3 regions of the Kitasatospora sp. NPDC059462 genome follow, and region 3 is predicted to be linked to each of the others. Evidence: riboswitches for the same ligand, from Rfam matches in the RefSeq annotation. Region 3 holds a riboswitch; each other region holds the start of a gene.

Region 1 (10,061 bases), on a different contig from region 3:
GCCGGCGGCGGCGGCCGTGGCGAGCGCCGAGGGCAGCCGCAGGGCGGCCTCGGAGTCCCCCGCGACGGCGATCCACAGATGCAGCAGCACGTAGTAGGGCGCCAGCACCAGGTCCATGTTCCCGAGCAGCGCGCCGAGGTCGGACCAGGACAGCGTGGCCGCCCACCAGGAGGCGTGCTCGTCCCGCCAGAGCTGGCGGTCCCCGAGGCCGTAGAGGCAGAGCGCCAGGGCCAGCAGCACCGGCGGCAGGGCGACGGCGAGCGCGGCGCGCCACTGCGGGGCCCGCTCGTCGGCGTCCGGCACGGCGGGGCCGCGCGGCACGGCGGCGCGCGGCGGCGCCCCCGGAACGGGCGGCGCGGGCGGCGCGGGCGGGAACGCGGGCATCGGCGGGTGGCTCGGTTCCGGCGGCAGGTTCGCCGAGCCGTCCGTCGCCTGTATCGGGGTGGTCATCGCTACTGTTTGACCCAGATCCGGTAGTACCCGGTTCCACCGACGTGTGTGAAGGGAATGCGTCCGAGCAGCCGGTAGTGCGGGCTCCGGGCGATCGCGTCGGCCACCACCCGGTCGGTGTCCGGGGTGGCGACGCCGTCGAGCACCACGAGGTCGAACCAGCCGTCGGCGATGGCGCTGCGGTAGCCGTCGTCACCGGTGTGCAGCGCGCCCGCCTGGTCGACGTACCCGATGCCGTAGGTCGAGGTCCACTGACTCTGCAGCGTCAGGTCGCTGGTGTAGTAGACCGGGACGTTGTCGGCCGAGGCCAGGTAGCGGCCGGTGCTGGTGACGTGCTGGCGCACCACCTCGGTCATCCGGCTGGAGTCGGGCCAGGTGTCGAACCGCCAGGTCGACTGGCTCAGCCCGAGGGCGAGCGTCACCACCCAGAGCAGGATGCCCAGTTGCGGGTGCCGGAAGTGCGGGCCGACCAGCCGGGCCAGGCCGATGCCGGCCATCGGCGCGGCGAACAGCAGGCCGAAGCCGAGGTGCTTGTACAGCGCGACCGAGGTGTTGAGGTGCATCTGGTAGGCCGGGGCGAGCAGCGCGGTGCCGGTCAGCAGCAGGCCGAGCAGGATCCGGCGGCGGCGGCCGGGGCCGGTCATGGTGCGCACCAGCGGCGACTCGTTCATCCGCCCGCGCAGCGCGTACGCGACCGCGCCGCCGACCGCGGTGACGAACATCAGGCCGCCGAACTCCACGCACTGGCGAGCCAGTTCGGTCCAGGGCTCGGCGCCGTGGGCGCGCTGGGTGGTGGTCGCCCGGACACCCGAGAGGACGTCGGTGAAGGTCATCCCCAGCCAGAGCAGCCCGCCCGCGCCGCCCGCCAGCAGCACGCCGCGCAGCAGCGGCTGGCGGTTCTTGTCCCGTCGCCCGGTGAGCACCGCCAGCAGCACCAGGCTGGGCAGGTAGAGCGCCGAGGCGTACTTCAGCCCGACCGCCAGCACCGCGAACGGCGCGGCGAGCAGCACGGCGGGCGCGGGCGCCCGGTCGGTGCGCACCACGATCCAGATCGCCAGGGCGAGCAGCAGCACCGCCGGGGCGTCGTAGGTGGCGAAGAAGCCGAGCACCACGGTCGACTGGGTCACCGCGAACATCGCCGCGGCGCCGAGCGCGACCCGCTCGTTGAACAGGCGCCGGCTGAAGCCGTAGAGCAGCGCGGTGGAGCCCAGCATGCAGAGCAGGCTGAACAGCCGGACGCCGAGCATGCCGAAGTGGTTCTCCAGCACCGCGGCCGCGATCGGGTACAGGGTCGGCGCGCCGGAGAAGTAGGTGTTGTAGTCCTTCGGCAGGGGGGTGTCGTAGAGCCAGTGCGAGAGCTGCGCGTGCCCGGCGTACATGTAGAGCGCCTCGTCCTGGAACGCGGTGTTCGACAGCCGGACGGACATCGCGGTCTGGATCAGCAGGATGACCAGCAGCAGCGCCCGGCTGATCCAGGAGCGGCGGCGGCCCGAGTCGAGCGTCCAGCTGGCCTCGGGCACCGGCGGCAGGGTGTAGCCGGGGCCCTCGGGCCGGTCCGGGTCGCGGCCGGGGTCGCGGCCGGTGCCGTCCGGGCCGGACGGCTCGCCGCCGGCCGGGTCACCGGCGGCCGGGCCGGCCTCGGACGGCCCGCCCTCGTACGGCTCGTCCTCGTACGGCTCGTCCTCGTCCGGGTCGTCGTCGTCCGGGCGGTCGGTGAACCGCACACCGGCGTCGGTCCGTTCCTCGTGCGGCGGGAGCGGCGCCGACGGGTGGCGGCTCTCGAACCACGAGCCGCCGGTGTCGGGCACCCGGACCGGCGCGTCCTCGGCGAGGGGGTTGCGGGGCGTGGGGATGGACGTCATCAGGGGCTCTTCACATCGAAGCTGTAGCGGCCGTCGGACACCGCCTGCTTGAAGGCGTTCTGGGACTGCGGGTCGCCCTCGATCCGCCAGTCGACCTCCTTGTTGAGGTTGAACCAGATGAAGCCCAGGCAGTCGGGGCGCTTGATCACGTTCGCGGCGAGGTTGTAGATGTCGGACACCTTGCGGGTGCCCGGCTCGGAGCCGGTCTCGGCGATGATCCACGGCTTGTCGGTGAAGGTGCGGATCTGGTTGAGGGTGGGCGTGTAGAGGGTGTCGAAGGTGCCCGCTTCGAGGTGGGTGTAGTACGCGACGATGCCCACCCAGTCGACGTAGGTGTCCCCGGGGTAGTACGGCTTGAGCGCCACGGTCGGCACCGGGTTGATGCTGTTCGGGCTCCAGACCCAGATCACCTGGCCGACGCCGAGCTGGGTGAAGACGTCGTGCAGGTGCTGGTAGGCGGCCACGAAGTCGGCCGCCGTGGTGGTCTTGGTGCCCCAGTCGTACCAGGTGCCGTTGAACTCGTGGGCGAAGCTGATCGCGACCGGCACGTTGGTGTTGCGCACGGCCGCCGCGTAGCGCTTGACGTAGTCGTCGTGCTTGCCCGCCGCGATGTCGGCCAGCGGCGTCTTGTAGGGCTCCCAGGCGATGAACGGCAGCGCGCCGCCCTGCCAGGCGTTGGTCACGCCCTTGACGTCGTACTCGTCGCCCCAGCCCGAGTAGTACTCGACGATGTTCGGCCGCTTGCCGATCCGGCCGGCGAACTCGTCGACGCCGGCCATCGACGCCGGGGCGCCGTCGACGGCCACGCCCAGGTACTTCTTCGCCGGCTTGAGCAGCGGGCGGACGTCGTACGGCAGCGCCGCGTCGGGGGTGGCCGTCCTGGTCGGCGTGGCCGCGGCGGTGGCGCTCGCGCCGCCCGCGGCGGCCGTGCTCCCCGCGGACGCCGCGGCGGTGGGGCCGGCCGCCGCCGCGGGGCCCAGCGGCTCCTGGCCGAGCAGGTCGCAGGCGGCCAGCGGCAGCACCAGCAGGGCCGCCGCGAGGGCGCGGAACAGTGCGGCACGCGCCCGGCGGGCGCCGGGGGTGCGGGTGGGGAGGCTCATGCCACGGAGTCCTGGGATCGGGGCTGGATGAGGATGCGGCCGACCGTCACCGCGTAGAACAGGCCCGAGGAGAGCACCAGGGCGAAGTCCAGCGGGTACAGCGTGAACATCCGGTACACCGCCGCGACCACCCAGACCAGCGCGGTGCCCCCGCCCCAGACCACGATGCCGGTCCAGAAGCGCCGCTGCCGGTTCTTGGCCTTGCTGGACCCGGTCGGCTGCCAGCCGCGCTGACGGCCCCGGACGAGGTCCCAGACCGCGAAGAAGTGCGCCCAGCCGTACATCATCCGCCCGGCCCAGGCCTCCAGCCGGTACGGCGCCCGGTGCCAGAGCGGGAAGATCACGGTCGCGTACACCAGGCTGGGCAGGACCAGCACCAGGTGCTGGACCTGCAGCAGGTCCGGCCGCCAGAGCAGCAGCATGATCGGCAGCATCGGCAGCGCGAAGGTCAGCAGCGCGGTGTGGATGTAGTAGAGGAACCCGGAGACGTAGCAGAGCCGGGTGGTGAAGTCGAGCTTGGTGTGCCAGAACTTGCGGCTGGTCATCAGCGACATCGAGCCCATGCACCAGCGGTACTGCTGGTTCTGGAACGCCCCGGCGTTGTCCGGGCAGACGCCGGTGGACAGGGCCACGGGCACGTACTGCAGGTCCCAGCCCAGGGCCCGCAGGTCGAAGCCGGTGTGCACGTCCTCGGAGTGGGCGATCAGCGTGGTGCCGCCGTTCTCCACCAGCGCGGCCCGCCGGTAGACCGCGCAGCTGCCGACGCAGATCGCGCCGTCGTTGCGCTGCCGGGCGACCTGCACCGAGCGGTAGAACAGCTCCTGGATGGCGCCGGCGCCGCGCTCGATCCAGTTCTGCGAGTCCAGCACCCGGAAGAACTGCGGCGACTGGACGATGCCGAGCTTCGGGTCGCGCTGCAGGTAGGGCAGCACCTCGTGCAGCAGGTCGTGCCGGGGCGCGAAGTCGGCGTCCAGGATGAGGATGAACTCGCCGTCCGAGCGGCCGAAGCCGTAGTGCAGGTTGCCGGCCTTCTTGAACCAGCCGCGGTTCTCCCGCACCCCGTACCGGAAGCCGAAGTCCGCGGCCATCGCCTCGACCTCCGGGCTCGCCGCGTCGTCCAGGACGTACGGCATGACCAGGCCCGGGTAGTGCTCGGCCATCTTCCGCACGTACGTCCAGGTGTTGTGCAGCACCTCGATCGGCTCGCCGCAGACCGGCAGGAAGACGTCCACCGTCGGGTACTCGGCGGGGTTCCACTGCCGCACCAGCCGGCGGTGCTCCTTGACGTCGAAGTTGGGCGTGAAGCTGTTCACGCGCAGCGAGACCACGTAGTAGACGACCGTGAAGAACAGGAACGGCACGCAGAGCCAGAACCACGACCCGAGGGAGTACAGCTCGGCCTGACTGACCACCAGGCACCCGAAGCTCACCATCGAACAGAGGGTCAGCACCCACTGGTGGCGGATGGTGTAGCTGTACTTCTCCTGCGAAGTGGGCGGCGCCGGCAGCAGCATCGCGGGGACGGGCTCGCCCGTTCCGCGTCGGCGGCCCGCCGCCCTGCGCCGTCTGCTGGTCGCATTGACGGCAGCGCTCACCGCGCGGTACCTCCTGCTCGCTGATTCCCCGTCGGGGCGGCCACGGGGGGACGCATCCCTCCCCCGAGGGCGGTCATCCTATCCGACCGCCCCGGGCCGCCCTCCGCGGGCCGTCCCCTCCCCGCCGGGGGTCAGCCGGCGTGGGATCCCCGGGCCAGCAGGACGTCCTTCGTACGCTCCGCCAGCGCTCCGGCGGCGGCCGTCGCGAGCTGGTCGCTCTGGTCCGTCCCCTGCTTCAGCGAACCGGCCACCGTGAAGTAGCCGAAGCGCCCGATCGACGCGTGGGTCTCGGTGCAGCCGGACTTGTCGGTCACGCAGAACATCGGGACACCGGTGCCGGACAGACCCTGGATCAGGCCCGCGTGGCGGCCGATCGCCCGGTCCGCGCCCGCCTTGTTGTCGAAGACCGCGACCCCGACCGTGACGGCGCTCTCGCCACTGACGTAGGTCGCGCGGACCAGCGAGCGGCAGGTGTCGTCGCCGAGCGCGAGGCCGAGTCCGCCGGTGGTGGCCTTGGAGCAGGGAGCGGTCGAACCGGTCACCTGACGGGTCCACACCTTGCCGTCGATGGTCCGGGTCTGATCGGGGAACAGCGTCGCCGCGTCGACCGGCAGCTTGTCGGTGGCGGCGTCGGAGATCACCGCCACCGCCTGCTCGGTGGGCGTGGCCGTGGCGGACGGGGTACCGGTGGTGGTCCCGCTCGCGGCCGGCTTCGGGTCGTCGCCCTTGTCACGGCCGTTGATCCACACCCCGGCCCCGACGATCCCGCCGACCAGCACGGCGGCGACGACCACCGCGCCGATCCACAGCCGCTTGCGGCGGCGCGACTCGTCGGCGTGCCGGTCCGCCATCGCGTTCCAGTCCGGCTCGTTCGGGGGCGACGGCTGCGGCGGCTGGGCGCCCTGCTGCGGCCACCCGGCGAACGGGGGCGCGGGCTGCGGTCCCGGCTGCGGTCCGGCCGGCGGCTGCGGCGGCTGGGCACCCTGCGGGGGCCCCGGCTGCGGGTACGGCACCGCGCCGGACGGCACGTGCGGCGCCACCGGCGGCTGGGCCTGCGGCGGCACCCCCGCCCCCGGTTGCACGTACGGCGTCGCAGGCGGCCCGAACCCGCCGGGCGGCGGCACCGGCGGCCGCCCCGGCTGCGGCACCTGACCCGGCACACCAGGCTGCTGACCCTGCCCCGGCGGCACGGCCCTACCGGCCCAGTCCCCCGGAGCGCCCGTTCCCTCGCTCATGTGCCGAGATCGTAGGGCATGCACCGGACGAGGGACCGTCCCGGTGACCAATCCGTTTCGCAACGGACCCCGCGCGGGCGCCCCAAGGCCCCTCCCCGGTACCACCGGTCATCGGAGCAACACGCCACGCTGCACAACATGTGGTGTCGCATCCAGCGAGCACCACTAGATGTATGCTCGTCCCTGCTGTCGACGCAGGGGAACCCGGTGCGAGTCCGGGACTGCCCCGCAGCGGTGTGCGGCCGCCCCCGAAGGGCGCCGCGAGTCCGAGTACCTGCCGACGGCGTGCCGACGCCTCCCCGCAGGGGCCATGGCACCAGCACCACCTTCCGGGCCTCGCGGGCGGGCCGGGGACGACACGCGTGCGACGCCTCCGGGCCGCACGGCGATCTCCCCTGCCCCGAACGGCCCGGCCCGAGCCACCGCCGTCGACCGCCGCCAGGAGAGAGCGCCTTGACCACCGCTGCCTCAGCCACCCTGCCCGCCCAGGGTTCCAGCTCCGCCCCCGCCGACCCGACGGTCTCCGACCCCGGCGGTGCGCTCCTGCGCCTCCTGACCGACCGCAGCACCGACCTCCCCCAGGTCGACCCCGGCCATGTCGCCGCCGCCGCGCTCCGCGGCCGCCACGCCGGCTCGGACTTCGCCGAGCTGCGCGGGCTGGCCGTCGACGCCGCCGCGTCGATGATCGCCGAGGACCCGCAGTACTCCAAGCTCGCGGCCCGCCTGCTCGCGCTGGAGATCGTGGACGAGGCGGCGAGCCAGGGCGTGGTCTCGTTCTCCACCTCGATCGCGGTCGGCCACGCCGAGGGCCTGATCGGCGACACCACCGCCGACTTCGTCGCCAAGCACACCGCCGCCCTGGACGCCCTGGTCGACCCCCGGGGCGACGACCGCTTCGAGTACTTCGGCCTGCGCACCGTGCAGTCCCGCTACCTGCTGCGCCACCCGATCACCCGCAAGGTCGTCGAGACCCCGCAGCACTTCCTGCTCCGCGTCGCCTGTGGCCTGGCGGTCGGCGACACCGAGCAGTCGGTCGCCGAGGTCGCCGAGCTGTACCGCCTGATGAGCCGGCTGGAGTACCTGACCTCCTCGCCGACCCTCTTCAACTCCGGCACCCGCCACCCCCAGATGTCCAGCTGCTACCTGCTGGACTCCCCGCTGGACAACCTGGACTCGATCTACTCGCGCTACGCGCAGATCGCCCGGCTGTCCAAGCACGCCGGCGGCATCGGCCTGTCCTACTCCCGGATCCGCTCGCGCGGCTCGCTGATCCGCGGCACCAACGGCAAGTCCAACGGCATCGTGCCGTTCCTGCGCACCCTCGACTCCTCGGTCGCCGCCGTCAACCAGGGCGGCCGCCGCAAGGGCGCGGCCTGCGTCTACCTGGAGACCTGGCATGCCGACATCGAGGAGTTCCTGGAGCTCCGCGACAACACCGGTGAGGAGGCGCGCCGCACCCACAACCTGAACCTGGCGCACTGGATCCCGGACGAGTTCATGCGCCGGGTCAACGCCAACGCCGACTGGTCGCTGTTCTCCCCCGCCGACGTCCCCGAGCTGGTCGACCTGTGGGGCGAGGAGTTCGACGAGGCCTACCGCAAGGCCGAACTGGCCGGCAAGGCCGTGCGCACCATCCCCGCGCAGACCCTCTACGCCCGGATGATGCGCACCCTCGCGCAGACCGGCAACGGCTGGATGACCTTCAAGGACGCCTCCAACCGCGCCGCCAACCAGACCGCGCTGCCGGGCCGCACCGTCCACTCCTCCAACCTCTGCACGGAGATCCTGGAGGTCACCGACGACTCCGAGACCGCCGTCTGCAACCTCGGCTCGGTCAACCTCGGCGCCCACGTCGCCGCCGGCGCGTCGGCCGGCGACCTGCTGGGCGCGATGGACTGGGAGCGGCTGGACGCCACCGTGCGCACCGCCGTCACCTTCCTCGACCGCGTGGTGGACATCAACTTCTACCCGACCCCCGAGGCCGGCGCCTCCAACTCCCGCTGGCGGCCGGTGGGCCTCGGCGTGATGGGCCTCCAGGACGTCTTCTTCCAGCTGCGGATCGACTTCGACTCCGCCGAGGCCAGGACGCTCTCCACGCTCATCGCCGAGCGCATCATGCTCACCGCCTACGAGCGCTCCGCCGACCTGGCCGAGCAGCTGGGCCGCCACGAGGCGTACGGCGAGACCCGCGCCGCCCGCGGCGAGCTGCACATCGACCACTTCGGCTCGGCCACCCCCGAGTGGGCCGATCGCTGGACCGCGCTGCGCGAGCGGATCGCCGTCACCGGCCTGCGCAACTCGCTGCTGCTCGCGATCGCGCCGACCGCGACCATCGCGTCCATCGCCGGTGTGTACGAGTGCATCGAGCCGCAGGTGTCCAACCTGTTCAAGCGCGAGACGCTCTCCGGCGAGTTCCTCCAGGTCAACCCGTACCTGGTGCGCGACCTCAAGGAGCTCGGCGTCTGGGACCAGCAGACCCGCGACGCGCTGCGCGACGCCAACGGCTCGGTCCAGGAGCTCGGCTGGCTGCCCGCGGAGATCCGCTCGCTGTACCGCACCGCCTGGGAGCTGCCGCAGCGCGCGCTGATCGACCTGGCCGCGGCCCGCATGCCGTACATCGACCAGAGCCAGTCGCTGAACCTCTTCATGGCCGCGCCGACCATCGGCAAGCTCAGCTCGATGTACGCGTACGCCTGGAAGGTCGGTCTGAAGACCACCTACTACCTGCGCTCGCGCCCGGCCACCCGGATCGCCCAGGCCGCGTCCGGCACCGCCCGCACCGCCGCCCCGGTGCCCGTGAACACCCCGACCCTCACCCCGGAGGAAGAGGCCGCGCTGGCCTGCTCCCTGGAGAACCCCGAGTCCTGCGAGGCCTGCCAGTAATGAGCTCCGAAGACCGCAAGATGCTGCTCGACCCCGGCTTCGAGCTGACGCTGCGCCCGATGCGTTACCCGTCGTTCTACGACCGGTACCGCGACGCCATCAAGAACACCTGGACGGTGGAGGAGGTGGACCTTCACTCGGACGTCGCCGACCTGGCGAAGCTGAGCGAGGGCGAGCGTCACATGATCGGCCGGCTGGTCGCGTTCTTCGCGACCGGTGACTCGATCGTCGCGAACAACGTGGTGCTGAGCCTCTACAAGCACATCAACTCCCCGGAGGCACGGCTGTACCTGAGCCGTCAGCTGTTCGAGGAGGCCGTGCACGTCCAGTTCTATCTGACGCTGCTGGACACCTACCTTCCGGACCCGGAGGACCGCAACGCGGCCTTCGCCGCGGTGGAGAACATCCCCTCCATCCACCAGAAGGCCCAGTTCTGCTTCAAGTACATGAACGCGGTCGACCACATCGACTCGCTGCAGACCAAGGAGGACCGGCGGGCCTTCCTGCTGAACCTGATCTGCTTCGCGGCCTGCGTCGAGGGTCTCTTCTTCTACGGCGCGTTCGCGTACGTGTACTGGTTCCGCAGCCGGGGCCTGCTGCACGGCCTGGCGACCGGCACCAACTGGGTGTTCCGCGACGAGTCCATGCACATGGACTTCGCCATGTCGGTGGTCGACACCGTCCGCGAGGAGGAGCCCGACCTCTTCGACGACGAGATGGCCAAGCAGGTCACCGAGATGCTGGAGGAGGCCGTCGAGGCCGAGCTCCAGTTCGCCCGCGACCTCTGCGGTGACGGCCTGCCCGGCATGAACACCGAGTCGATGCGCGAGTACCTCCAGGCCGTGGCCGACCAGCGCCTGGCGCGTCTGGGCCTGCCGATCCGCTACGGCTCCACGAACCCGTTCGGCTTCATGGAGCTGCAGAACGTCCAGGAGC
Region 2 (10,061 bases), on a different contig from region 3:
CCGTCGGCGGGCGGTGAGCGCGTGGAGGTCCTCGCCGTCCAGGAGGACCCGCCCGCCGCTCGGCCGGGTCAGTCCGGCGACCGCGCGCAGCAGGGTGGTCTTCCCCGCGCCGTTGGGCCCGAGCAGGCCGGTGACCCGGCCGGGGGCGAACGCGAGCGAGACCGCGTCCAGCAGGGTGGCTCCGCCGATGCGCACCCGAAGGCCCTCGGCACGGAGCTCGACGGGGGGTGTCGCCGTCACTGTCCGCTCCCGTCGGCCCGGCCCTGGCGCCACAGCAGCCAGGCGAAGAAGGGTGCTCCGAGCCCGGCCGTGATGATGCCGACGGGGAGCTCCCGGTCGGGGAGGACCGAGCGCGCCACGATGTCGCTGCCGACCAGGAGGGACGCGCCCACCAGCGCCGACACGGGCAGCAGGACGGCGTGGCGCGGTCCGCAGACGAGCCGGACCACGTGCGGCACGACCAGGCCGAGGAACCCGATCACGCCGGTCTGGGCGACCAGGCACGCGGTCACCAGCGCGGCGGTGGCGACGAGGACCCAGCGGGTGCGCTCGACGTGGACGCCGAGGGAGCGGGCGGCGGTCTCGCCGAAGGCGAAGGCGTCCAGGTCGCGGGCCGAGGAGGCGAGGACCGTGATGCCGATCAGCGCGACCGCGGTCAGGAGGACGGCGGTGGGCCACCGCACGCCGGCGACCGAGCCCAGCGTCCACTCCATGACGCCGCGCGCCGCGTTGCGGTCCCCGAGGACCAGCACGACGAACGAGGTGTAGGCCCCGCACATCTGGCCCACGGCGATGCCGGCGAGCACGGTCCGGGTGGTCGGCAGCGTCCGGGTGCGCGCGGCGGCCAGGGCCAGCACGACGACGGCCGCGAGCAGGGCACCGGCGAACGCGGCGACCGCCACCGCGCCGGTGCCCACGGCGCCGGACACGCCGACGCCGAGGACGATCACGGTGACGGCGCCGGCGGCGGCCCCGTCCGAGATCCCGAGCAGGAAGGGATCGGCCAGGTCGTTGCCGGTGAGGGTCTGCAGCACGGCGCCGCAGACCGCGAGTCCGGCGCCGGTGGCGGCCGCTCCCAGGACCCGGGGCAGCCGCAGCTGCCAGACGATCTGGTCGTCCAGCAGCGTCACGGGCGGGTCGCCCAGTCCGAGACGGCGCACCACGACCTCGAACACCGTCCGGACCGGCTCGTGCTGCGAGCCGACGGCCAGACCGAGGAGCACGGTGGTCAGGAGCAGGGCGGCGGCGACGGCCAGGGCCGCCGCCGTGCGGCCCGGACCGGCGGGCCGCACGGCGGGGCGGGGTGCGGCGGTCATGAACCCGGGCGCAGCAGGCCCAGCCCGGCCGACACCCGGGCGGCGCCGTCGGCGAGCAGCACGCCGGGCGTCGACTCCGAGAACGGCACCACCACGAAGGCCTTGCGCTGCACGGCGGTGAGCCTGCTCAGCACCGGGTCGTTCTCCAGGTAGTCGATCTTGGACCGGGCGGTGTCCCAGTCGGCGTCCGCGAGCACGATGGCGTCCGGATCCGCGGCGACGACCTTCTCCCAGCTCACGCTCTGCCAGCTGCCGGGCAGGTCCGCGAAGACGTTGCGGGCGCCCACGGCGTCGAGCACCAGCTGCGGCCCGCCGTGGCCGGCGCCGACGTACGGCGCCTTGGTGTCCGAGTCGAACCACAGGACCTTCAGGTCCTTGCCCGCGGCCGTCGCCCTGAACCCGGCCAGCTGGTCCTCCTGCTGCCGCTGGAGCGCGGCCGCCCGCTCCGGGACGCCGAACACCCTGGCGACGTCGTTCAGTTCGCCCCACATCGCCTGCCAGGTCGTCGGCGGCACCTGGCTCTTGTCCGCGCAGCCGAACGGGGACAGGTACGACGGCATGCCCTGGCCGCGCAGTTCCTCCCGGCTTCCCGCGACCTTGTCGGTGAACGCGCTGGAGTAGGAGGCGTACAGGAAGTCGGGACGGGCCGCGAGGAGCTTCTCCTTCGTCGGGTAGTCCTCGGAGAGCACCGGAACGGAGTCGTAGGCCGCCTTCCATTTCTCCGGGACGGCGTTGTCGAGGTAGGCGGTACCGGCCATCCGGGACTCCAGGCCGAGGGCCAGGGCGACCTCGGTGGCCCCCTGGTTGAGCGTCACCAGCCGCTCGGGCGGGGCGCCGGCCGTCACGGTCGTCCCGCAGTTGACCAGGCTGACCGGCGCAGCGCTTCCGCCCGTCGCCGTGGACGCGACGGGCGCGGGGGCGCCCGTGCAGGCGCCGAGCACGCCGGTGAACAGGACGGCCGCGACCGCCCGGCCGGCACGTACCCGACCTGCGGGGCGTGCGGAACGTATGGACGCAAACGGGTACGGCAAAGCGCGGGGCACGTGTTCTCCAAAACCCTCGTGGAACATGTCGCGCCGTGGCCGGTCTCCTGGCTTCCGCATCGACGCACCGCAGCCGACCTTCCCGGGGGGCTCTTCGAGCCGTCCCAGTGGCCCTGACCGCTGGCGGAGCCGGTCAGCGAGGGCCGCGGTACTCCGCGGCAACAGTGGCGAGGGCCGCACCGGACTCGAACCGGTTTCCCGAACACCACGGCGATGGCAAGGTATCAGGCGTGGTCAGGTCGGTGCCGACCGGCTGCCCGAGGACACCGCCCGGGCGCCGGCCGCGCAGCGCCCCCACGCCCACGTGCCGACCACCCCCTCCGCGCGCCTTCGCGCTGCCGCTGCTGCGCGAGGCCGGCCTGACGCTCTCCACCGACCTGCACAACCGGGACGGCGTCAACACCCGCCACGAGCCGCTCGCCCACGCGGCGGACCTCGTCCTCGTCTCGACGACGGCCCTCGCGGATCCCGGGCGGACCATGCGCCGGATCGTCGAGCGCGGCCGGGCCCGGACGGTCGTCGCCTCGGCGGCCGGCGACGCCGTCGGCCGTGACGGACTCCTCGCCCGCGCCGCGGCACTCGACGCAGCGGACGGCGGAAGCCCATGACGGACGCAGCGCGCGGCCACGACGTGCGCGCCCTCGGTGGTGGCCGGTGCCGGGGGCCAGGGGAGGGTGGTGACGTCGCGGGCCGCGGTGCGGGCCGCACCCGCCGGGCGAGATCGTCGGCCGGGTCGTTGTCGTGGCAGCGCGGCGCGGTGTCCGTCGGGGGCGGGACGGTCGCGACCGCCGGCGGTGGGAGCAGGCGGACGGCTCCGTAAGGTGCCGTTGAGCGGCAGGGGTCCGCCCCTGCCGGCCGAGCGGCCGCACGCGGCGCGCTCGACCCGTTCACCGCCGGACGCGGATCGCCGAGGCCCGCCGAGCTCACCCGAACGGTGCGCCGGCGGGCCGAAGGCGACTTGGCGTCAGAAGGGGTTCCGCCCGGGTCACGTCACCGGCAGACAGACGGCGTAGACCATGTAGGAGCCGCTGGTGCTTGCCGAGTTGTTGAAGGACACCGTCCACATGTTCGCGGCGGACGGGTAGGACTCGTACAGCTGGACCGTGAGGTTGTTGCCGCCGAGGGGCGTCCGCAGCCCACCGCCCGTGATGACGGTACCTGCCGGACAGGCCGTGGTTCCCGTGTTGAGTCCGGAGGTCAGGGTGTGGGTCGTCTGGATGATCTGGGTCGGGAGGGTCGGCCCCGCAGGTCCGACAGGGCCGACCGGACCGGCCGGTCCCTGCGGTCCTGCCGGGCCCTGAGGTCCGGGAGGTCCCGGAGGGCCCGGCTTCCCGGACGAGCAGCTGTGCGGGCAGCCGCCCCCTCACCGGTGGTCGGTCTCGTCACCGGCCTCCGCCTGGGGTGTCACGAATCCGGTCAGCAGTGTGGCGGCCAGCACCGGCAGGGCGACGTTCCGCAGCAGGGTCAGGTGTTTCCGTCGCAATCCATCCTCCGTGAGTTCCTCGAATTCCGATCCCGTTCGTACACCGCACATGGCGGTGGCCGGGGCGCAATACTCATGTGAACACGCCTGAGAAGGCCGCGCGAGCAAGGAGATCCCTCTGGGGAATCGACCGAACCCGAGAAGCTGACACGGTGTCCGATGGGTCCGGGGACGTCGTACCAGCGGCTCGCCGGCGGACCGCCATTGACTCGCTGACGGTGGGTCGATCTGCGGCGACCTCCGTCATCGGCGGCCACCCGTTCCCGGTTCTCCTGAGATGCGGGAGGAGCTCGCGGGGACTACGCCGGGCGGTCATCGGCATGGGGATGTGATCGGTTTTCCTGCCGGACGGCCTTTCCCGCCCACCGGATTTCCACGCACTCGACCGGTGTGTCCTGGTGCTGTGCAAACGGCGCCGAGCCGCATCCCGCCGGACCGGTCCGACGTCGGCCGACCTCGGCATGCCGACCCTCGGCCCGCCACCGGATGCGGGCACACCCATCCGCCGACCAGGGTCACCGCCCGTCGGCACGGCACGGCACGGCACGGCACGGCAAGGCACCGCGCCGCCCGGCCGGGCAGCCGCGGCCTCTGACCGGGCTCCGACAAACTCGCTGTCCGGCGGCCGGAGCCCCGTGATACACAACCGTCGTGCAAAAAATCTTGGAGTTCCCCGAGGTCCTGCGGCTGATCGAGGACCGCTCGGCCGCGTTCCGCGCCGCGATCGCGTCCGCCCCCGACCTCGACGTCCAGGTCCCCGGCTGCCCGGAGTGGACGCTGCGCGAACTGGCGCAGCACCTCGGCGACGGCCGCCGCCGTCAGGCCGCCGTCGTCGCGGCGGGCCCGGGTGCCGAGCCCCCGGCGAGGACGGACCCGAAGGGCGCCCCGACCGCGCCCCGCGACCGGGAGGCCCTGGACGCCTGGCTCGCCGAGTCGACCGAGCTCATGCTCGCCGCGCTGCGCGAGGCCGGCCCGGACCGCGGCTGCTGGACGTGGTGGGGCCGCTCGCAGGCCCCGGAGACCAGCGGAGCCCTGGCCCGGCACCAGATCCAGGAGATCGCCGTCCACACCTACGACGTCCGGCTCACCCTGGGCGCCGCACAGCCGCTGCCGACGGACGTCGCGGTCGAGGGCGTCGACGAGTTCCTGACGACCGTCTCGGCGACGACCGTCCCGTGGCCGTTCAAGCCGGCGACCATCGACCTGCACGCGACCGAGGGCGGCTCCTGGCGCCTGACCCTCGACGCCGACGGCGTGCGCTGCGACGACCTCGCCGCCGACGCGGAGCCGGGCGACCTGGTGATGCGAGGCGCAGCGAGCGACCTGGTCCTGTACTTCTACGACCGCATCCCGCTCGACCGCCTGGACAACACCGGCGACACCGAGCCGATGGAGCAGCTCGCGGAGTGGGACCCGAACGCGTAGCGCGCGGGACGCGTCGGCCGGTGGTGCCCGCGCTCCTGCGGGCGCCACCGGGCCGACGGCGCCCGGTGCGGGGCCGTCACGGGGACAGCCACTCGCCGAAGAGGGGCGCGAGGCCGTTGCCGCCCTCCGCGCACGCGAACGTCCCCGGGCAGCACCGTTCCCACCCGGTGGGCGTGGCCAGCAGGGTCAGCCGCGACCACCGGGTCGCGGAGGGGGAGGACCGGTGGAGCCGGAGCCCGAGCTCCGGCACCGTCACGTCGTCGGCGGTCGGGGAGGAGGGGCGGGCCGATCCCGGCAGGACGGAGACGACGTCCGCGGCGGGGTGCCCGAACAGGTCCACGCCGTCCCAGACCACGGGGTGCTCCCCCCTCGGGCCCGGGCGCGCGCCGGCCTCGACGATCACCTGGACGAGGCCGTCGGCGCGGCCCGGACCGCCGCCGGCGACGGTCAGGGCGAGATCACCGAAGACCCCGACCGTGTTCCAGGCCGGGTCGAAGAGGATTCCGGCGAGCCACGCGTCGTGGGCGTCCCGCAGCGATGCGAAGTCGGCGCGGGCCGGCGCCGCGCACTGTCGCGCCCGGTGGCTCCCGGGCGTCGCCGCGAGCATCGCGGAGGCCTCCTGGGGCGTCGTCCCGAACCCGAGCGTCCCGGCCCCGTCCGGCAGGGTGACGCCGGTCCCCGGCAGCAGTTCCAGCATCGGGCCATTGTGCCCGGCGACCGCGCGAGACCGGCCGGTGGCTAGGATGCCCCCCTGAATCACTCCGGCCGCGGTGGACGCCGATCCGGGCGCCGCCTGTTCCCGTGACGGGCCGGCACCACAGGAAGGCGGAACGTCTCGCATGAAGGCCCTTGAGCACGCCCACTTCGGGCACGTGGAGACCGGTGCGCTCCGCGACACCGACGTCATCTGGCGGGGCACCTCGCAGGTGGGGGACGACGAGGTCGAGGTCCTGCTGTGGGCCGGGCCGTCCAGTGCGCCGGACGCCGGGGAGCTGGACGATCTCGCCGCGTGCCTCACCGGCCTGCCGGCGCTCGACGCGGCCGCGCGTGCGGCTCTGCGAACGTACCTGGACGGGGACCGCTCCTTCGTCGACTTCCACCTGGAGGAGCTGGAGGGCAGCGGGGCGGCCGGCCGTCTCGTCCGGGAGGCGGCGGGCGACGAGGTCGGGACGGCGGCCTTCGTCGCGGCCATGCGCCTGAACGGCGTCGGGCTGTGGCTGGGCGGGGTGTCCGACCGGCCGCCGGTCGTCCTGGACTACGTGTTCGAACCCGATCTCAGCGACCAGATACTCGCCGTCGGAGCGACCCGGCACGGGGCGGTGGCATCCGTCGACTGGGAGAGCTGACGGTCCGCTCAGCTCTCGCGCGAGGCGGCGTGCCGCCGGACGGGTGCGGTGCGGCCGTGGCGGTCGGCCTCCTCGGCGGTGGCGTGGACGGGGAAGAGGGGTGCGGCGTCGGTGAGGTCCAGCACCCGGCGGGCCATCGGGCAGGGAGCGATCAGGACGAGGGGGATCCCGGCGACCAGGGCCCTGCGGCGGGTGATGAGGAGCAGGTTGAGGCCGCTGGAGGTGAAGAGCCCCACGTCGGCGAGGTCGACGGCCAGCACCGCCGGACCCTGGTCGAGCGCCAGGTGCAGGACCTCCGCGGCCTCGGCCTCGCTGTCCATGCTCAGATCGCCGGAGAAGCGGCAGACGACGGTCTCCCCGACCCGCGCGGTTTCGGACTTCAGCCACGGACTCACGGCCGGCCCTCCCTCGGGCCCGCGCCCGGCGCGCCGCCGGCGGCGGCCGTGACGGGTGCGTCGGCCCAGGCGTCGGCGAGGCGCTCCAGTCCCTGCCACAGGTCCAGCGCGGCGTCCCTCAGGTGCACGGCGGCGGGGCTGTCCGCCTCGGCGGCGACCAGGTAGGCGTCGATGCCGGTGACGGAGTGCCGCAGCCGTCGGCGCAGCGGCTCGACCTCGCCGGCGTGGTCGCCGTGCTCGCGGGGCACACCGATGCGCTCGGTGAGGAACGCGGCGAGGCGTTCCAGTTCGTGCCGGGTCATCTGGGTCACGGGACCAACTCCCGGGAGGGCTCCGCGCGACGGTGGCTGCGCGGGCGGTGCGGGTCTTGACGTGCCTCCACTGTTCGCCCCCGGGGCAATGCCTGTCAACCATTGCACGAAAATAGTGTCGTGTTTTGATCGTCGTGAATCGCCGGACGTATAATCGGCCCATGGACGACGGCATCCCTCTCGCGCGGCAGTGGACGTTCCTGACCAATCACGCCCGCGTGCTCGTCCAGATCGCCCGCGACCCCGGCATCCGGGTGCGCGACCTCGCCGCCCAGTGCCTGCTCACCGAGCGCGCCGTCCAGCGGATCATCGTCGACCTCGAAGAGGCCGGCTACCTCAGTCACCAGCGCAACGGCCGCACCAATCACTACACGGTGATCGACAGCAAGCAGCTGCGTCATCCCGCGGACTCGGGCCCGACCCTCGCCGAGCTCCTCTCGGTCCTGCTGCGCTGAGGCCCGCAGGGGGTTGCGGCCCCCCGCTCACGAAGGCCCTGCCCCGTTCCGGCGTTCCGGGGGCGGGGCCTCCGTCGTGACGGGCGCGACGGGCGCGACGGACCCGGCGGAGCCGGCCTGCCGACGGCCAATTTCCCGGACAGCGCCCCCGTGGCGAAGCATTTCGGCCAACTTGGTGCCGTGCGGGTGACGTGTTCCCACCAAAACTGGCACTGTACCGTCCCGTCGCCGCATCGGCCCGCGCAGGTCGCACGAGCCCCGCAGGGCGCGGCGAGCACGTCGAAGACCGTTCCAGCGACTCGAACCACCAGCTCTCCCGGGCGGCATCACCCTCGACCGCCCGGCTGACTCCGGCCGCCCAGACCCGGCCGTCGCAGGAGGAGTTCCGTGTGACTCGATCCCCCAGAAAGTCCGTCACCGCAAGCGCGTTGATCGCCGGCGCCGCGATGATCGCGGCCGCGCTGCCGGCCGGTGTCGCGGCCGCCGAGGAGGCCCCGGCCGGGGCGCCCGCCGAGGCGCGGGCGTTCGCCGGTGCGCTGCCGGTGGAGCTCTCGGCCCAGCAGCGCGGTGAGCTGCTGGCGGCCGCCGACGCGAACCGGGCGGAGGCCGCCAGGTCGCTGAACCTGGGCTCGAAGGAGGCGCTGGTCGTCAGGGGCGTCACCAAGGACGCGGACGGCACCGTGCACACCCGCTACGAGCGGACCTTCGACGGACTGCCGGTCCTCGGCGGCGATCTGGTGGTCCACACCGCCCGGGACGGCTCCGGCAAGGGCGTCACCAGGGCCACCGAGGCGGACATCGCCGTCGACACCACCGCCGGGGAGGGTTCCGAGGCGGCGAAGGGCCTCGCGCTGGAGAGCGCCGCGAGCGCGAAGGTGCAGGAGCCGGCGGCCGACAGCGCCCGCAAGGTGGTCTGGGCCGCGTCCGGCACCCCGCGGCTCGCGTGGGAGACGGTCGTGACGGGCACGCAGGAGGACGGCACGCCGTCCGAGCTGCACGTCATCACCGACGCGGGCTCGGGCAAGAAGATCTTCGAGTACCAGGCCATCGAGACCGGCGTCGGCACCAGCCAGTACTCGGGCCAGGTCGCCATCGGCACCTCGCCGGCGGCCGGCGGCGGTTACGCGCTGACCGACCCCACCCGCGGCGGTCACAGCACCTACGACCTGAACGGCACCACCGGCACCAGGACGCTGTTCACCAACCCGACCGACACCTGGGGCGACGGCACCGTCGCCAACCGGCAGACCGCCGCCGTGGACGCCGCCTACGGCGCCCAACTCACCTGGGACTACTACAAGGACGTCCACGGCCGCAACGGCATCAAGGACGACGGCGTCGGCGCCCACACCCGGGTCCACTACGGCAAGAACTACGTCAACGCGTTCTGGTCCGACAGCTGCTTCTGCATGACCTACGGCGACGGCGCGGGCAACGTCAAGCCGCTGACCTCGATCGACGTCGGCGGCCACGAGATGACCCACGGCATCACCTCGGCCACCGCGGGCCTGATCTACAGCGGCGAGTCCGGCGGCCTGAACGAGGCCACCTCCGACATCATGGCCGCCGCCATCGAGTTCTGGGCCGGCAACCCCGAGGACAAGGGCGACTACCTGGTCGGCGAGAAGATCGACATCAGGGGCGACGGCACCCCGCTGCGCTACATGGACAAGCCCTCCAAGGACGGCAGGTCACGGGACTACTGGTCGTCCGACGTCGGTTCCGTCGACGTGCACTACTCCTCCGGTCCGGCCAACCACTGGTTCTACCTGGCCTCCGAGGGCAGCGGCGCCAAGACCGTCAACGGCGTGGCCTACGACTCCCCGACCTCCGACGGCCTGGCGGTCACCGCCATCGGCCGGGACGCCGCCGCCAGGATCTGGTACCGGGCGCTGACCACCTACATGACCTCGTCCACCAACTACGCCGCCGCCCGTGTCGCCACCCTCCAGGCCGCCGCCGACCTGTACGGGCAGACCAGCGCGACGTACCAGAACACCGCGAACGCCTGGGCCGCGATCAACGTCGGCCCGCGGGTCGTCGACGGCCTCCTGCTCGACGCCGTCGGCGACCAGGTGACCGAGGTCGGCGCCCCCGTCGAGCTGCGGGTCAAGGCCACCAACTTCAACCCCGGTGCCGTCACCTACCACGCGACCGGCCTCCCCGAGGGCCTGTCGCTCCACCCGGTCACCGGCCGGATCACCGGCACCCCGACCGTCGCCGCCACCTCCACGGTCACCGTCACCGCCAAGGCCTCCCACCACAGCAGGCTGTCGACGACGTTCAC
Region 3 (10,061 bases):
TGATCGTTCGCGCTGAGTTCCCGGACGTACAGCTCGGGGAACCCGCCGCCGATCACCAGGCCCGCCGTGCCCTCCGGCAGGCCGTCGGCGTGCAGCGGGTCGAAGGGCACCACCTCGGCGCCGGCGGCGGCCAGCAGCTCGGCGTTCTCGGCGTACGAGAAGGAGAACGCCGCGCCCCCGGCCACCGCGATCCGCGGCGCGCCGGGCCCGGGAAGCCGCCCGCCCACCTCGGCCGCCGGGTCCCACGGCCCGGCGCCGGTCAGCGGCGGCGCCGTGCGGGCCAGCGCCAGCACCGCGTCGAGGTCCACCGAGCCGGCGACCAGCGCGCCCATGTCCGCCACCGCCCGCAGCGCCTCCGCCGAACGCTCCACGGCCGGGACCAGCCCCAGGTGCCGGGACGGCGTGGCGACCGCCGCCGAGCGCCGGACCGCGCCCAGCACCGGCACGCCCGAGCCCTCCTCCAGCGCCTCCCGCAGCAGCTGCTCGTGCCGGTCCGAGGCGACCCGGTTGAGGATCACCCCGGCCAGCCGCACCTGCGGGTCCCAGGAGGCGAAGCCGTGCACCAGCGCGGCCACCGACCGGGACTGCGAGGAGGCGTCCACGACCAGCACCACCGGCGCCCGCAGCAGCTTCGCCACGTGCGCGGTGGACGCCAGCTCGCCGCGCCCGGAGGCGCCGTCGAACAGCCCCATCACGCCCTCGACCACCGCGACGTCCGCCCCGGCGGCGCCGTGCAGCAGCAGCGGGGCGATCCGCTCCGGCCCGCACATGAACGCGTCCAGGTTGCGGCCCGGGCGCCCGGCGGCCAGCCCGTGGTAGCCCGGGTCGATGTAGTCCGGGCCGACCTTGTGCGGCGAGACGGCCAGCCCGCGCGCGGTCAGCGCGGCGATCAGACCGGTGGCGATGGTGGTCTTCCCGGCGCCCGAGGAGGGCGCCGCGACGACGAGACGGGGGATGTCCATGCGGTTCTCAGTGCTCTCCGGCTACCACTCGATGCCGCGCTGGCCCTTGCGGCCGGCGTCCATCGGGTGCTTGACCTTGGTCATCTCGGTCACCAGGTCGGCGAACCCGGTCAGCGCCTCCGGTGCGTACCGGCCGGTGATGACGACATGCTGGCTGCCCGGGCGGTCCTTCAGCACGGCCACCACCTCCTCCGGGTCGACCCAGCCCCAGTGCATCGGGTAGGTGAACTCGTCCAGCACGTAGAAGCGGTAGGTCTCGGCGGCGAGGTCGCGCTTGACCTGCTCCCAGCCCTCCTTGGCCGCCGCCTCGCTGTCCATCTCCATCGCGCCGGTGCGCTGGATCCAGGACCAGCCGGACCCCATCTTGTGCCAGGCGACGGTGCCGCCCTCGCCGGAGGCGCCGAGCACCCGCAGCGCGTTCTCCTCGCCCACCTTCCACTTGGCGGACTTCACGAACTGGAACACCCCGACCGGCCAGCCCTGGTTCCAGGCGCGCAGCGCCATGCCGAAGGCGGCGGTGGACTTGCCCTTCCCGGGGCCGGTGTGCACGGCGGTGATCGGCAGGGTACGGCGCTGACGGGTCGTCAGACCGTCGTCGGGGACGCTCTCGGGGACACCCTTGGGCATGTCGGCTCAGGCCGCCTTTCGCGCTGCGTTGGTGGTCGGACGGTTCTCGCGGACGAGCGAGGCGACGCCGTCGGCGCGCAGCTCGTCCAGGGTCACGGCGGTGGCCCGCAGCCGGGTGGCCAGGGTGCGCGCCAGGCCGAGCCGGACCGGGCCGGACTCGCAGTCCAGCACCACGCTCGCCACGCCCTGCGCGGCCAGCAGCCCGGCCGCCCGGTGCGCCTGCGCGACGGCGTCCCGGCCGCCGCCGGTGGCCCGGCCGTCGGTCACCACGACCAGCAGCGGGCGGCGGTCCGGGTCGCGCAGCCGCTCGACCCGCAGCACCTCGTGGGCCCGCAGCAGGCCGGCCGCCAGCGGGGTGCGCCCGCCGGTGGGCAGCGACTCCAGCCGGGCCGCGCCGACCTCCACCGAGGAGGTGGGCGGCAGCGCCAGCTCGGCCGAGGCGCCCCGGAAGGTGATCATGCCGATCTTGTCGCGGCGCTGGTAGGCGTCCATCAGCAGCGACAGCACCGCGCCCTTGACGGCGGTCATCCGCTGCCGGGCCGCCATCGAACCGGAGGCGTCCACCACGAACAGCACCAGGTTGGACTCCCGGCCCTGGCGCACCTGCTCGCGGAAGTCGTCCTTGTGCAGCACCAGCGCGCGCGAGGACCGCCCGCGAGCCACCTGGTGCGGGGCGGCGGCACGCAGCGTGGCGCTCAGGTGCAGCCGGGCGAGCCGGCCGCGCGGGCGGCGGGCCCGGACGGTGTGGCCGCCGTCGGTCTCGGCGGGGGAGCGGCGGCCCTCGGCGCCGCGCCCGGTGCCGTCCACCGCGAACAGCCGGGTGCGGTACGGGTCGCCGGCCGCGACCGGCGCCGACTCCCGGGCGGGGGAGGGGTGCTGCGCCGGGACGGGCTGCGGGGCGGCGCCGTCCTGCCCGTCGGCCGGGCCGGCCGACTCCAGCGGCGGGCCGTCGGGGCCGGAGGGCTCCGGCGCGCCGCCGCCCCCGCCGCCGTCGGGGCCGCCGTCCTGCGGGCCGTCGCCGTCCGGACCGCCCTCCGGGCCCGGGTCGTCCCCGGGGCCCTCGGCGTCCTCCGGCGCGGGTCGGGGCTCCGGCTCCTGTTCCTGCTCGGCCTGCTCCTCCAGCACCCGGTCGAGCTGCTCCTCGTCCAGCCCGGGCGCGTCGAACGGGTTGCGCCGCCGGCGGTGCGGCAGCGCCAGCCGGGCGGCCGTGCGGACGTCCTCCGTCAGGACCTCGGTGCGCCCCGCCCAGGCGGCCAGCGCGACGGCGGTGCGCGCCATCACGATGTCCGCGCGCAGCCCGTCCACCTCGAACGCCGCGCAGACGGCGGTGATCCGGCGCAGCGCCGCGTCGGTCAGCTCCACCTCGGGCAGCAGCTCGCGCGCGGCGGTGATCCGGTCCGCCAGCGCGCGCTCGTCCTCGGTGAAGCGGGCGGCGAACGCGGCCGGGTCGGCGTCGTGGGCCAGCCGGCGGCGCACCACCTCGGCGCGCTCGGCCGGCTCCCGGGTCGCGGCGATCTCCACCGTCAGGCCGAACCGGTCGAGCAGCTGCGGCCGCAGCTCGCCCTCCTCCGGGTTCATCGTGCCGACCAGCAGGAAGCGCGCCGCGTGCCGCACCGAGACGCCCTCGCGCTCCACGTAGGAGCGGCCCATCGCGGCGGCGTCCAGCAGCAGGTCCACCACGTGGTCCTGGAGCAGGTTCACCTCGTCGATGTAGAGCACGCCGCGGTGCGCCCGGGCGAGCAGGCCCGGCTCGTAGGCCTTGACGCCCTCGGCGAGCGCCCGCTCCAGGTCCAGCGAGCCGACGATGCGGTCCTCGGAGACGCCGACCGGCAGCTCGACCAGCCGGGCCGGGCGCTCGGAGGAGGCCGGCGTGCCGGTGTGCGCGCCGTCCGGGCACTGCGGGTCCGGCGCCGCCGGGTCGCAGGCGAAGCGGCAGTCGTCGACGGTCGTGATGGACGGCAGCAGCCCGGCCAGCGCGCGCACCATGGTCGACTTGGCGGTGCCCTTCTCGCCGCGCACCAGCACCCCGCCGACGGCGGGGGAGACGGCGTTCAGCAGCAGGCCGAGCCGCAGGTCGGCCATGCCGACGATCGCGGTGAACGGGTATCGGACGTCACTCATGCATGCTCCCAGGGGCCCCGGGCGCAAGGAACGGCAGCGATCCGGCCGCCGGCACCCCGCCCTCGATCAGCTTCCACAACGCGTCGGTGTCCGCGTGCTCCTCGATCAGCTCGCCCAGCCGGTCCAGCCGGGCCTCCCGCGCGGCCGCGAAGGAGGTGTCCGGCGCGGGCACGAACGCCCGGCCGGCGGCCGCCGCGACCTCGCGCAGCAGCGCGCGGCGGAAGCCGTCGTTCTCCAGCGCCCCGTGCCAGGTGGTTCCCCACACCTGGCCCGCCCGGCACCCGTCGAGGAAGGGCTCGCCGCCCTCGACGGTGACGATGCCGTGGTGGATCTCGTAGCCCTCGACCCGCTCCCCGTACGCCTCGCCGACCGGCCGGGCGAGCACCTTCTCCGCGCCGAACCGCACCCGGGTCGGCAGCAGCCCGAGGCCGTCCACCGCGCCCGCCCCCGACTCGACCTCGTCCACGATCGAGTGCGCCAGCATCTGGTAGCCGCCGCAGACGCCGAGCAGCGGCTGCCCGGCCGCCGCCCGGGCCCTCAGCACCGGCTCCAGGCCGCGTTCGCGCAGCCAGGCGAGGTCCGCGACGGTGGCCCGGGTACCGGGCAGCACGACGAGGTCGGCGTCGGCCAGTTCCTCCGGGCGGGTGGCCCAGCGGACCAGCACGCCGGGCTCCTGGGCGAGCGCGTCCAGGTCGGTGAAGTTGGACAGCCGGGGGAAGCGCAGCACGGCCACCCGCAGCACGTCCGCGCCGAGCGGGCCGCGCGCGGCCGTCCGGTCGACGACGGTGGACAGGTCGAGCGAGTCCTCGGCGTCCAGCCACAGGTCCGCCAGCATCGGCAGGGTGCCGAGCACCGGACGGCCGGTCAGCTCGCGCAGCATCTCCAGGCCCGGCGCGAGCAGCCGCGCGTCGCCGCGGAACTTGTTGACGAACCAGCCCGCCACATGCCGCTGGTCCTCGGCCGACAACAGCGCCAGCGTCCCGTACATCGCCGCGAACACCCCGCCGCGGTCGATGTCGCCGACCACCACGACCGGCAGGCCGGCGGCGGTGGCCAGGCCCATGTTGGCGATGTCGCGGTCGCGCAGGTTGATCTCGGCGGGCGATCCCGCGCCCTCGCAGACCACCACGTCGAAGCGCCGGCGCAGGTCCGCCAGGCACTCCAGGGCGCGTTCCAGCAGCACCGGCTTGCGCTCGCGGTAGTCCATCGCGCCGACCTCGGCGACCGGCCGGCCCAGCAGCACCACCTGGCTGCGGCCGTCGGCCCCGGGCTTGAGCAGCACCGGGTTCATCGCCGCCTCCGGCTCCACCCGGGCCGCCTGCGCCTGCATCGCCTGCGCGCGGCCGATCTCGGCGCCGTCGGCGGTGACGAAGGAGTTCAGCGACATGTTCTGCGCCTTGAACGGCGCGACCGCGACACCCTGCCGGGCCAGCCAGCGGCAGATGCCCGCGGTGACCACGCTCTTGCCGGCGTCCGAGGTCGTCCCGGCGACCAGCAGCGCCTTGCTCATGCCCCACTCCTCCGCATCCCGCCCAGGGCCGCCCGGAGCAGCAGGTGCCCGGCGACCGTCGTACCCAGGGCCAGCGCGCTCACCCGCCGGGAGAGCACACAGGCCCGTTCGATGTCGTCCACCCCGACCGGCCGCAGCTCCCCGCCCAGCACGGGGCGGTGCTCCACCCGCTCGCCGTAGTGCAGCGTCCCGCCGAGGCGCACGCCCACCGCGCCGGCGAACGCCGACTCGGCCTGACCGGCGTTCGGGCTGGGGTGCGCCGAGCCGTCGCGCCGCCAGACCCGCCAGGCGGTGCGCGGTTCGGGGGCGGCGGCCACCGTCAGCAGCGCGGTCAGCCGCGCGCCGGGCCAGCCCGCCACGTCGTCCAGCCGCGCCGAGGCCCAGCCGAACCGGGCGTAGCGGGGCGAGCGGTGACCGACCATCGCGTCCAGGGTGTTCACCGCGCGGAACGCCAGCAGGCCCGGGGTGCCCGCGAGGCCGCCCCAGACCAGGGCGTTGACCACGGCGTCGGCGGTGTTCTCGGCCACCGACTCGACGACCGCGCGGGCCAGCTGCTGCTCGTCCAGCGCGCTCGGGTCGCGTCCGCACAGGTGCGGCAGCCGCTCCCGGGCCGCCGTCAGGTCGCCGGCCGCCAGCGAACGGCCGATGGTGCGGGCCTCCCGGGTCAGCGAGGTGCCGCCGAGCACCGTCCAGGTCGCGGCGGCGGCGAGGGCGGCCCGGGCGGGCGGGCGGCGGGCCAGCAGCCGGTCGGCGGCGAGGGCACCGGCCGCGACGGTGCCCACGGCCAGGGCGGTGAAGGCGGTGCCGACGGCGCGGTGGTCGCGCCAGAGCAGGCGTTCCAGCCGGGCGGCGGCGGTGCCGAAGCCGGCCACCGGGTGGCCGCGGCGCGGGTCGGCGAACCGGGCGTCGGCCAGGTACCCGGCCACCGCGCCGGCGCCGAAGGCGGCGGCCCGGGTCAACGGGCGCACGGCAGGGCGCAGCATCGCGTGCGTGTCCTCACTCAGGGTCCGCGCCCTGGATCGACGAACCGGGGGCGAGAGTCTCCTGGCTTCCGGGTCGAACGCACCTCCCGGGCCTTCCAGCGGCTTCTGACGGCCCGCCGTGGCGTGTTCCGGTCGTGCTCCCCGGTGACAGTGGCGGGACCGCGCCGGACTCGCACCGGCTTCCTCTGCATGCCTCCGTATTGGCTGAAGGATCCCATCATGGGCCCGAACCGGGAGTCAACCGAGGTCGTCGGGGGTGTTGGTCACACGCCGGGCCGCCCCGCCGCAGCCATGTGATTTTCCTCCCGGAACTACCCGTACGGCCGTGTCCTGCTGGCCTCCCCCCGCCCGCGCGAGTGGACTGAGGGTGGGTCGGGACAGCGAGACCGGAGACCGAGCCAGACACCGAGCACCGGGGAGCGAGTATGCGTTGGGGAATCGCGGCCACCGTGGCGGCCGCCGCCGTCGGCACCGGGGCCGCCGTCCTGGTGATCGGCCGCCGGGCGTCCGAGCGGATGGTCCGCCCGGCCGGGGCCGCCCGCGTCCGGACCGGCCCGGTGCTCGTCCAGGCCCTCGGCGCGGGGCGGGTCACCTTCACCCGCACGCCGGTGAGCGAGCGCCCCGGCCGCTGGGCCGTCGAGTGGGGCGAGGACGGCCACGCGGTCGTCGAGGAGGTCCTGCACAGTGACGAGAAGGGGGTCACCCGCCGGCTGGTGCGCGCGGACCGGGGCACCCTCGCTCCCGGCACCGAGGTCCGCTTCACCCCCCGGGTCCACCTCGGCGACCCGGGCCGGGCGCTCGGGCTGCCGTTCGCCGAGACCGCCGTCGAGGGCGAACTCGGCGCGATGCCCGCGTGGCGGCTGGACGGCAAGCGCGGCACCTGGGTGGTCCTGGTGCACGGCCCGGACGCCGACCGCACCCAGGCCCTGCCCGTCCTCCCCGAGCTGCAGCGCCTCGGCCTGCCCGCCCTGGTCGTCACCTACCGCGGCGACGCCGGGGCCCCGGCCTCCCCGGACGGCCTCGGCCACTTCGGCGAGACCGAGTGGCGGGACGTCGAGGCGGCGGTGCGCACCGCCCTGGACGCCGGCGCGGGCCGGGTGGTGCTCCACGGCTGGTCGCTCGGCGCCACGATGGCCCTGCAGACCGCCGCCCGCTCGGACCTCGCCCCCTCGATCAGCAGCCTGGTCCTGGACTCGCCGGTGCTGGACTGGCCGGCCACCGCCCGCCGGGACGCCGCCCGCTCCGGCTTCCGGGGGGCGGCCGCCGAACTGGGCGCGCTCGCGGCGCAGGGCCGCACCGGCGTGGATCTGGCCGACTTCGCCCGCATCGCCGAGGGGACCGACCTGCGGGTGCCGACCCTGGTGCTGCACGGCCCGGACGACCCGGTGGCCCCGTTCGCGGCGGCCGAGCGCCTCGCCCGCCGCCGACCGGACGTGGTCAACCTCCAGGCCTTTCCCGGGGGTGATCACGCCGCGCTCTGGAACACCGCCCCCGACCGCTACGCCGAGACCCTGCGCCGCTGGCTCACTCCGTTCTGCTGAGCCGTTCCGATCCCCCCCTCGCGCGGAATTCCGCGGCGCACCCGTTCTTCGTGGCATGGACCCGCCACAAAGATCAGGCCAGTCGGTTTGGCCTCTGTTGCCCGATCTTGTCGAGCCCCCGCGCCCCCCGCCCGCCCCGCGCGGACAACCGGATGTGACAGATGGCCGGTACAAGGGGAAGACTGCTCGACGTGACGTCTCGGAATCCGCGCGACCGTGATGCCCCGCTCCCGCCGACGATCGGTACCGGTGCGACGGTGACCCGTCTCCCCGGAACGGCCCACCGCCCCGCCGGCGCCAGGCCGGGGGCCCCGGGCGTACCCCGCCGACGAGGCCCCGCCCCCGCACCCGGCCGTGGCCGGGTCCCCGTGCCGGAGGGCTTCCCCGCCCCCGCCGAACTCGCCCCGCTGGCCCGCCGCATGCTGGTCGACGCCGTCCGGATCGCCCGCTGGGCCGGCGAACTCGACGAGGTCGACAAGCGCGGCGAGCTGCTCCCCGACGACGCCCGCGCCGCCGGCCGCGCCCTCGCCATGACGGTGGGCGCCGCCGCCAAGGCGTGGGGCCAGGCCCTGCTGGTCGGCCTGGTCGAGGCCCGGGACGGCGGTGCCGGCCCCGGCTGGCGCCTGCACGCCTGGGAACACGACGACGAGGCGGTGGTCCGCGGCTGGTCGGCCCTGTTCGACGCCTGGACGCTGCTCGCTCCGGTGCCGCCCGCCGCCCTGCGCGGCGTCTTCGCGGTGCTCGCCGGGCAGGCCGTCGACCAGGCCCCGCAGCTGCTCTCCTTCCTCCACCTGGTGGACGGCCCGGTGGCCGACATCGAGCTGCTGGAGCTGCTCCGGCGCGGCCTGGACGAGCGCCGGGTCGGCGGCGGCGAGGGTGCCTTCGGCCTCTCGCCGGTCCCGCACGCGGCCTCTGCCGTCTCCGCCGTCCGCGGCACCTGCCGCGAGCCGCAGATCGACACCCCGGCCTCGCCCGCCGACGTCGCCGCCGTCCTGGACTGGATGCTGGACGGCCTGGCCGCCGTCGGCGCGCTGACCCGCCGGGACAACGCGGCCGAGCTCTCCCCGCTCGGGAACTGGGCGGTGCGGGCCAAGCTGGAGGAGATCTGCACCGTCGCGCAGACCGCCGCCGGCCACATCGAGCAGAGCGCGCTGGAGCTGCTGAGCGCCTGCGCCGACTACTCGCCCGGCCCGGCCCGCGCCGAGTACCGGGCCTGGCTGGCCGCCCGCCCGGCCGACCGGGCGGTGGCCGAGCTGCTGGAGACCGCGCAGGGCGAGGACGCACTGGTGCGCGGCCTGGCCTTCGAGGCGCTGCGGGTGGCCGGCGTGACCGCCGAGCAGGCCGTCCGGGCCGCCGTCGACGAGCCGGTGCTGCGCCCCTACGCGCTGCTCTGGCTGGCCGAGCGCTCGGACGAGGGAGTCTCCCCGGCCGACGTGCTGGGCGCGGAGGACGCCGCCTGGCTCTGGGTGGACACCGCCGCGGCGGTGCTCGACCACGGTGAGACGGAACTGCTCGTCGGCCACGTCGAGGGCGCCTCGGCCGGCGACCCGGTGCGGCTGTTCGCGCGGGCCCGGCAGTCCGGGCACCCGCGGGCGGCCTCGGTGCTGACCGCCGTCTCCGGCGTCCACCCCGACCCGGGCGTGGCCCGGGCGGCCCGCCGCTCGGCCTTCAGCGTCCACCGCGGCGGCGCGTAGCTGCGCGGCGCACCCGGTACGCGGCGCACCCGACACGCGGAAGGGCCCGGCTCCCCGAGGGGAGCCGGGCCCTTCCACCGTGTCCTGCGGCCGTCAGCCGATCCGCGACTCCGCGCGGCGCGCCCGGACGTCGCCGACCTTCTGCCCCACCTTGCGGCGGATGACCAGCAGCGGCGCCATCGCGGCGAGCGCGATCTGCGCGAACGCGCCGATGTGCAGCAGGTTGTCGCCGCCCGGCAGGCCGGTCGCCCAGGCCGCCAGGCAGCCGATCGAGACGACGATCCAGCAGAGCGTCGCGGTGGCCAGCAGCCCCTGCGGCTTCGGGTACTCGATCCGGCTGACCATCAGGTACGCCGCGCCGAAGATGGCGACCAGGCCGGGCAGGAACGGCGGGTCGAGCAGCACGATGGCGATCACCGTCATCGCGCCCATCGGGCAGGGCATGCCCTGGAACACCCCGGGCCGCATCTTCACGGCGGAGAAGCGGGCGAGCCGCAGCACCACCGCCAGCAGCACGGTCAGCGCGATCAGCGCGGAGAGCCGGCTGTTGGAGCCCGGCGAGACCATGCCCCAGACCGCCACGAAGTAGGCCGGGGCGATGCCGAAGCTGATCAGGTCGGCGA

What was found. A riboswitch is a leader RNA that binds a small molecule or an ion and turns the genes downstream of it on or off. The one in region 3 is predicted to bind cobalamin.
Region 1: another riboswitch for cobalamin. It lies ahead of ACFXAM_RS11275 (ribonucleoside-diphosphate reductase subunit alpha); the one in region 3 lies ahead of ACFXAM_RS05295 (cobalamin biosynthesis protein).
Region 2: another riboswitch for cobalamin. It lies ahead of ACFXAM_RS33945 (ABC transporter substrate-binding protein); the one in region 3 lies ahead of ACFXAM_RS05295 (cobalamin biosynthesis protein).

What each region holds. Positions count from the first base shown of each region.
Region 1 is NZ_JBHYUU010000030.1:15,640-25,700, reverse strand. It holds gene ACFXAM_RS11300 (glycosyltransferase family 39 protein) at 1-450, opposite strand, end outside; gene ACFXAM_RS11295 (ArnT family glycosyltransferase) at 453-2,312, opposite strand; gene ACFXAM_RS11290 (glycoside hydrolase family 26 protein) at 2,312-3,412, opposite strand; gene ACFXAM_RS11285 (glycosyltransferase family 2 protein) at 3,409-4,845, opposite strand; gene ACFXAM_RS11280 (hypothetical protein) at 5,139-6,071, opposite strand; cobalamin riboswitch at 6,399-6,539, shown strand; gene ACFXAM_RS11275 (ribonucleoside-diphosphate reductase subunit alpha) at 6,720-9,125, shown strand; gene ACFXAM_RS11270 (ribonucleotide-diphosphate reductase subunit beta) at 9,125-10,061, shown strand, end outside.
Region 2 is NZ_JBHYUU010000220.1:1,362-11,422, forward strand. It holds gene ACFXAM_RS33935 (ABC transporter ATP-binding protein) at 1-240, opposite strand, end outside; gene ACFXAM_RS33940 (FecCD family ABC transporter permease) at 237-1,316, opposite strand; gene ACFXAM_RS33945 (ABC transporter substrate-binding protein) at 1,313-2,161, opposite strand; cobalamin riboswitch at 2,379-2,584, opposite strand; gene ACFXAM_RS33950 (hypothetical protein) at 2,590-2,967, shown strand; gene ACFXAM_RS33955 (maleylpyruvate isomerase N-terminal domain-containing protein) at 4,494-5,267, shown strand; gene ACFXAM_RS33960 (hypothetical protein) at 5,344-5,964, opposite strand; gene ACFXAM_RS33965 (DUF2004 domain-containing protein) at 6,107-6,613, shown strand; gene ACFXAM_RS33970 (STAS domain-containing protein) at 6,622-7,008, opposite strand; gene ACFXAM_RS33975 (hypothetical protein) at 7,005-7,319, opposite strand; gene ACFXAM_RS33980 (helix-turn-helix transcriptional regulator) at 7,481-7,774, shown strand; gene ACFXAM_RS33985 (M4 family metallopeptidase) at 8,164-10,061, shown strand, end outside.
Region 3 is NZ_JBHYUU010000011.1:19,579-29,639, forward strand. It holds gene ACFXAM_RS05275 (cobyrinate a,c-diamide synthase) at 1-962, opposite strand, end outside; gene cobO (cob(I)yrinic acid a,c-diamide adenosyltransferase) at 984-1,589, opposite strand; gene ACFXAM_RS05285 (putative cobaltochelatase) at 1,596-3,710, opposite strand; gene ACFXAM_RS05290 (cobyric acid synthase) at 3,703-5,220, opposite strand; gene ACFXAM_RS05295 (cobalamin biosynthesis protein) at 5,217-6,203, opposite strand; cobalamin riboswitch at 6,237-6,449, opposite strand; gene ACFXAM_RS05300 (alpha/beta hydrolase family protein) at 6,629-7,744, shown strand; gene ACFXAM_RS05305 (hypothetical protein) at 7,906-9,438, shown strand; gene ACFXAM_RS05310 (CDP-alcohol phosphatidyltransferase family protein) at 9,532-10,061, opposite strand, start outside.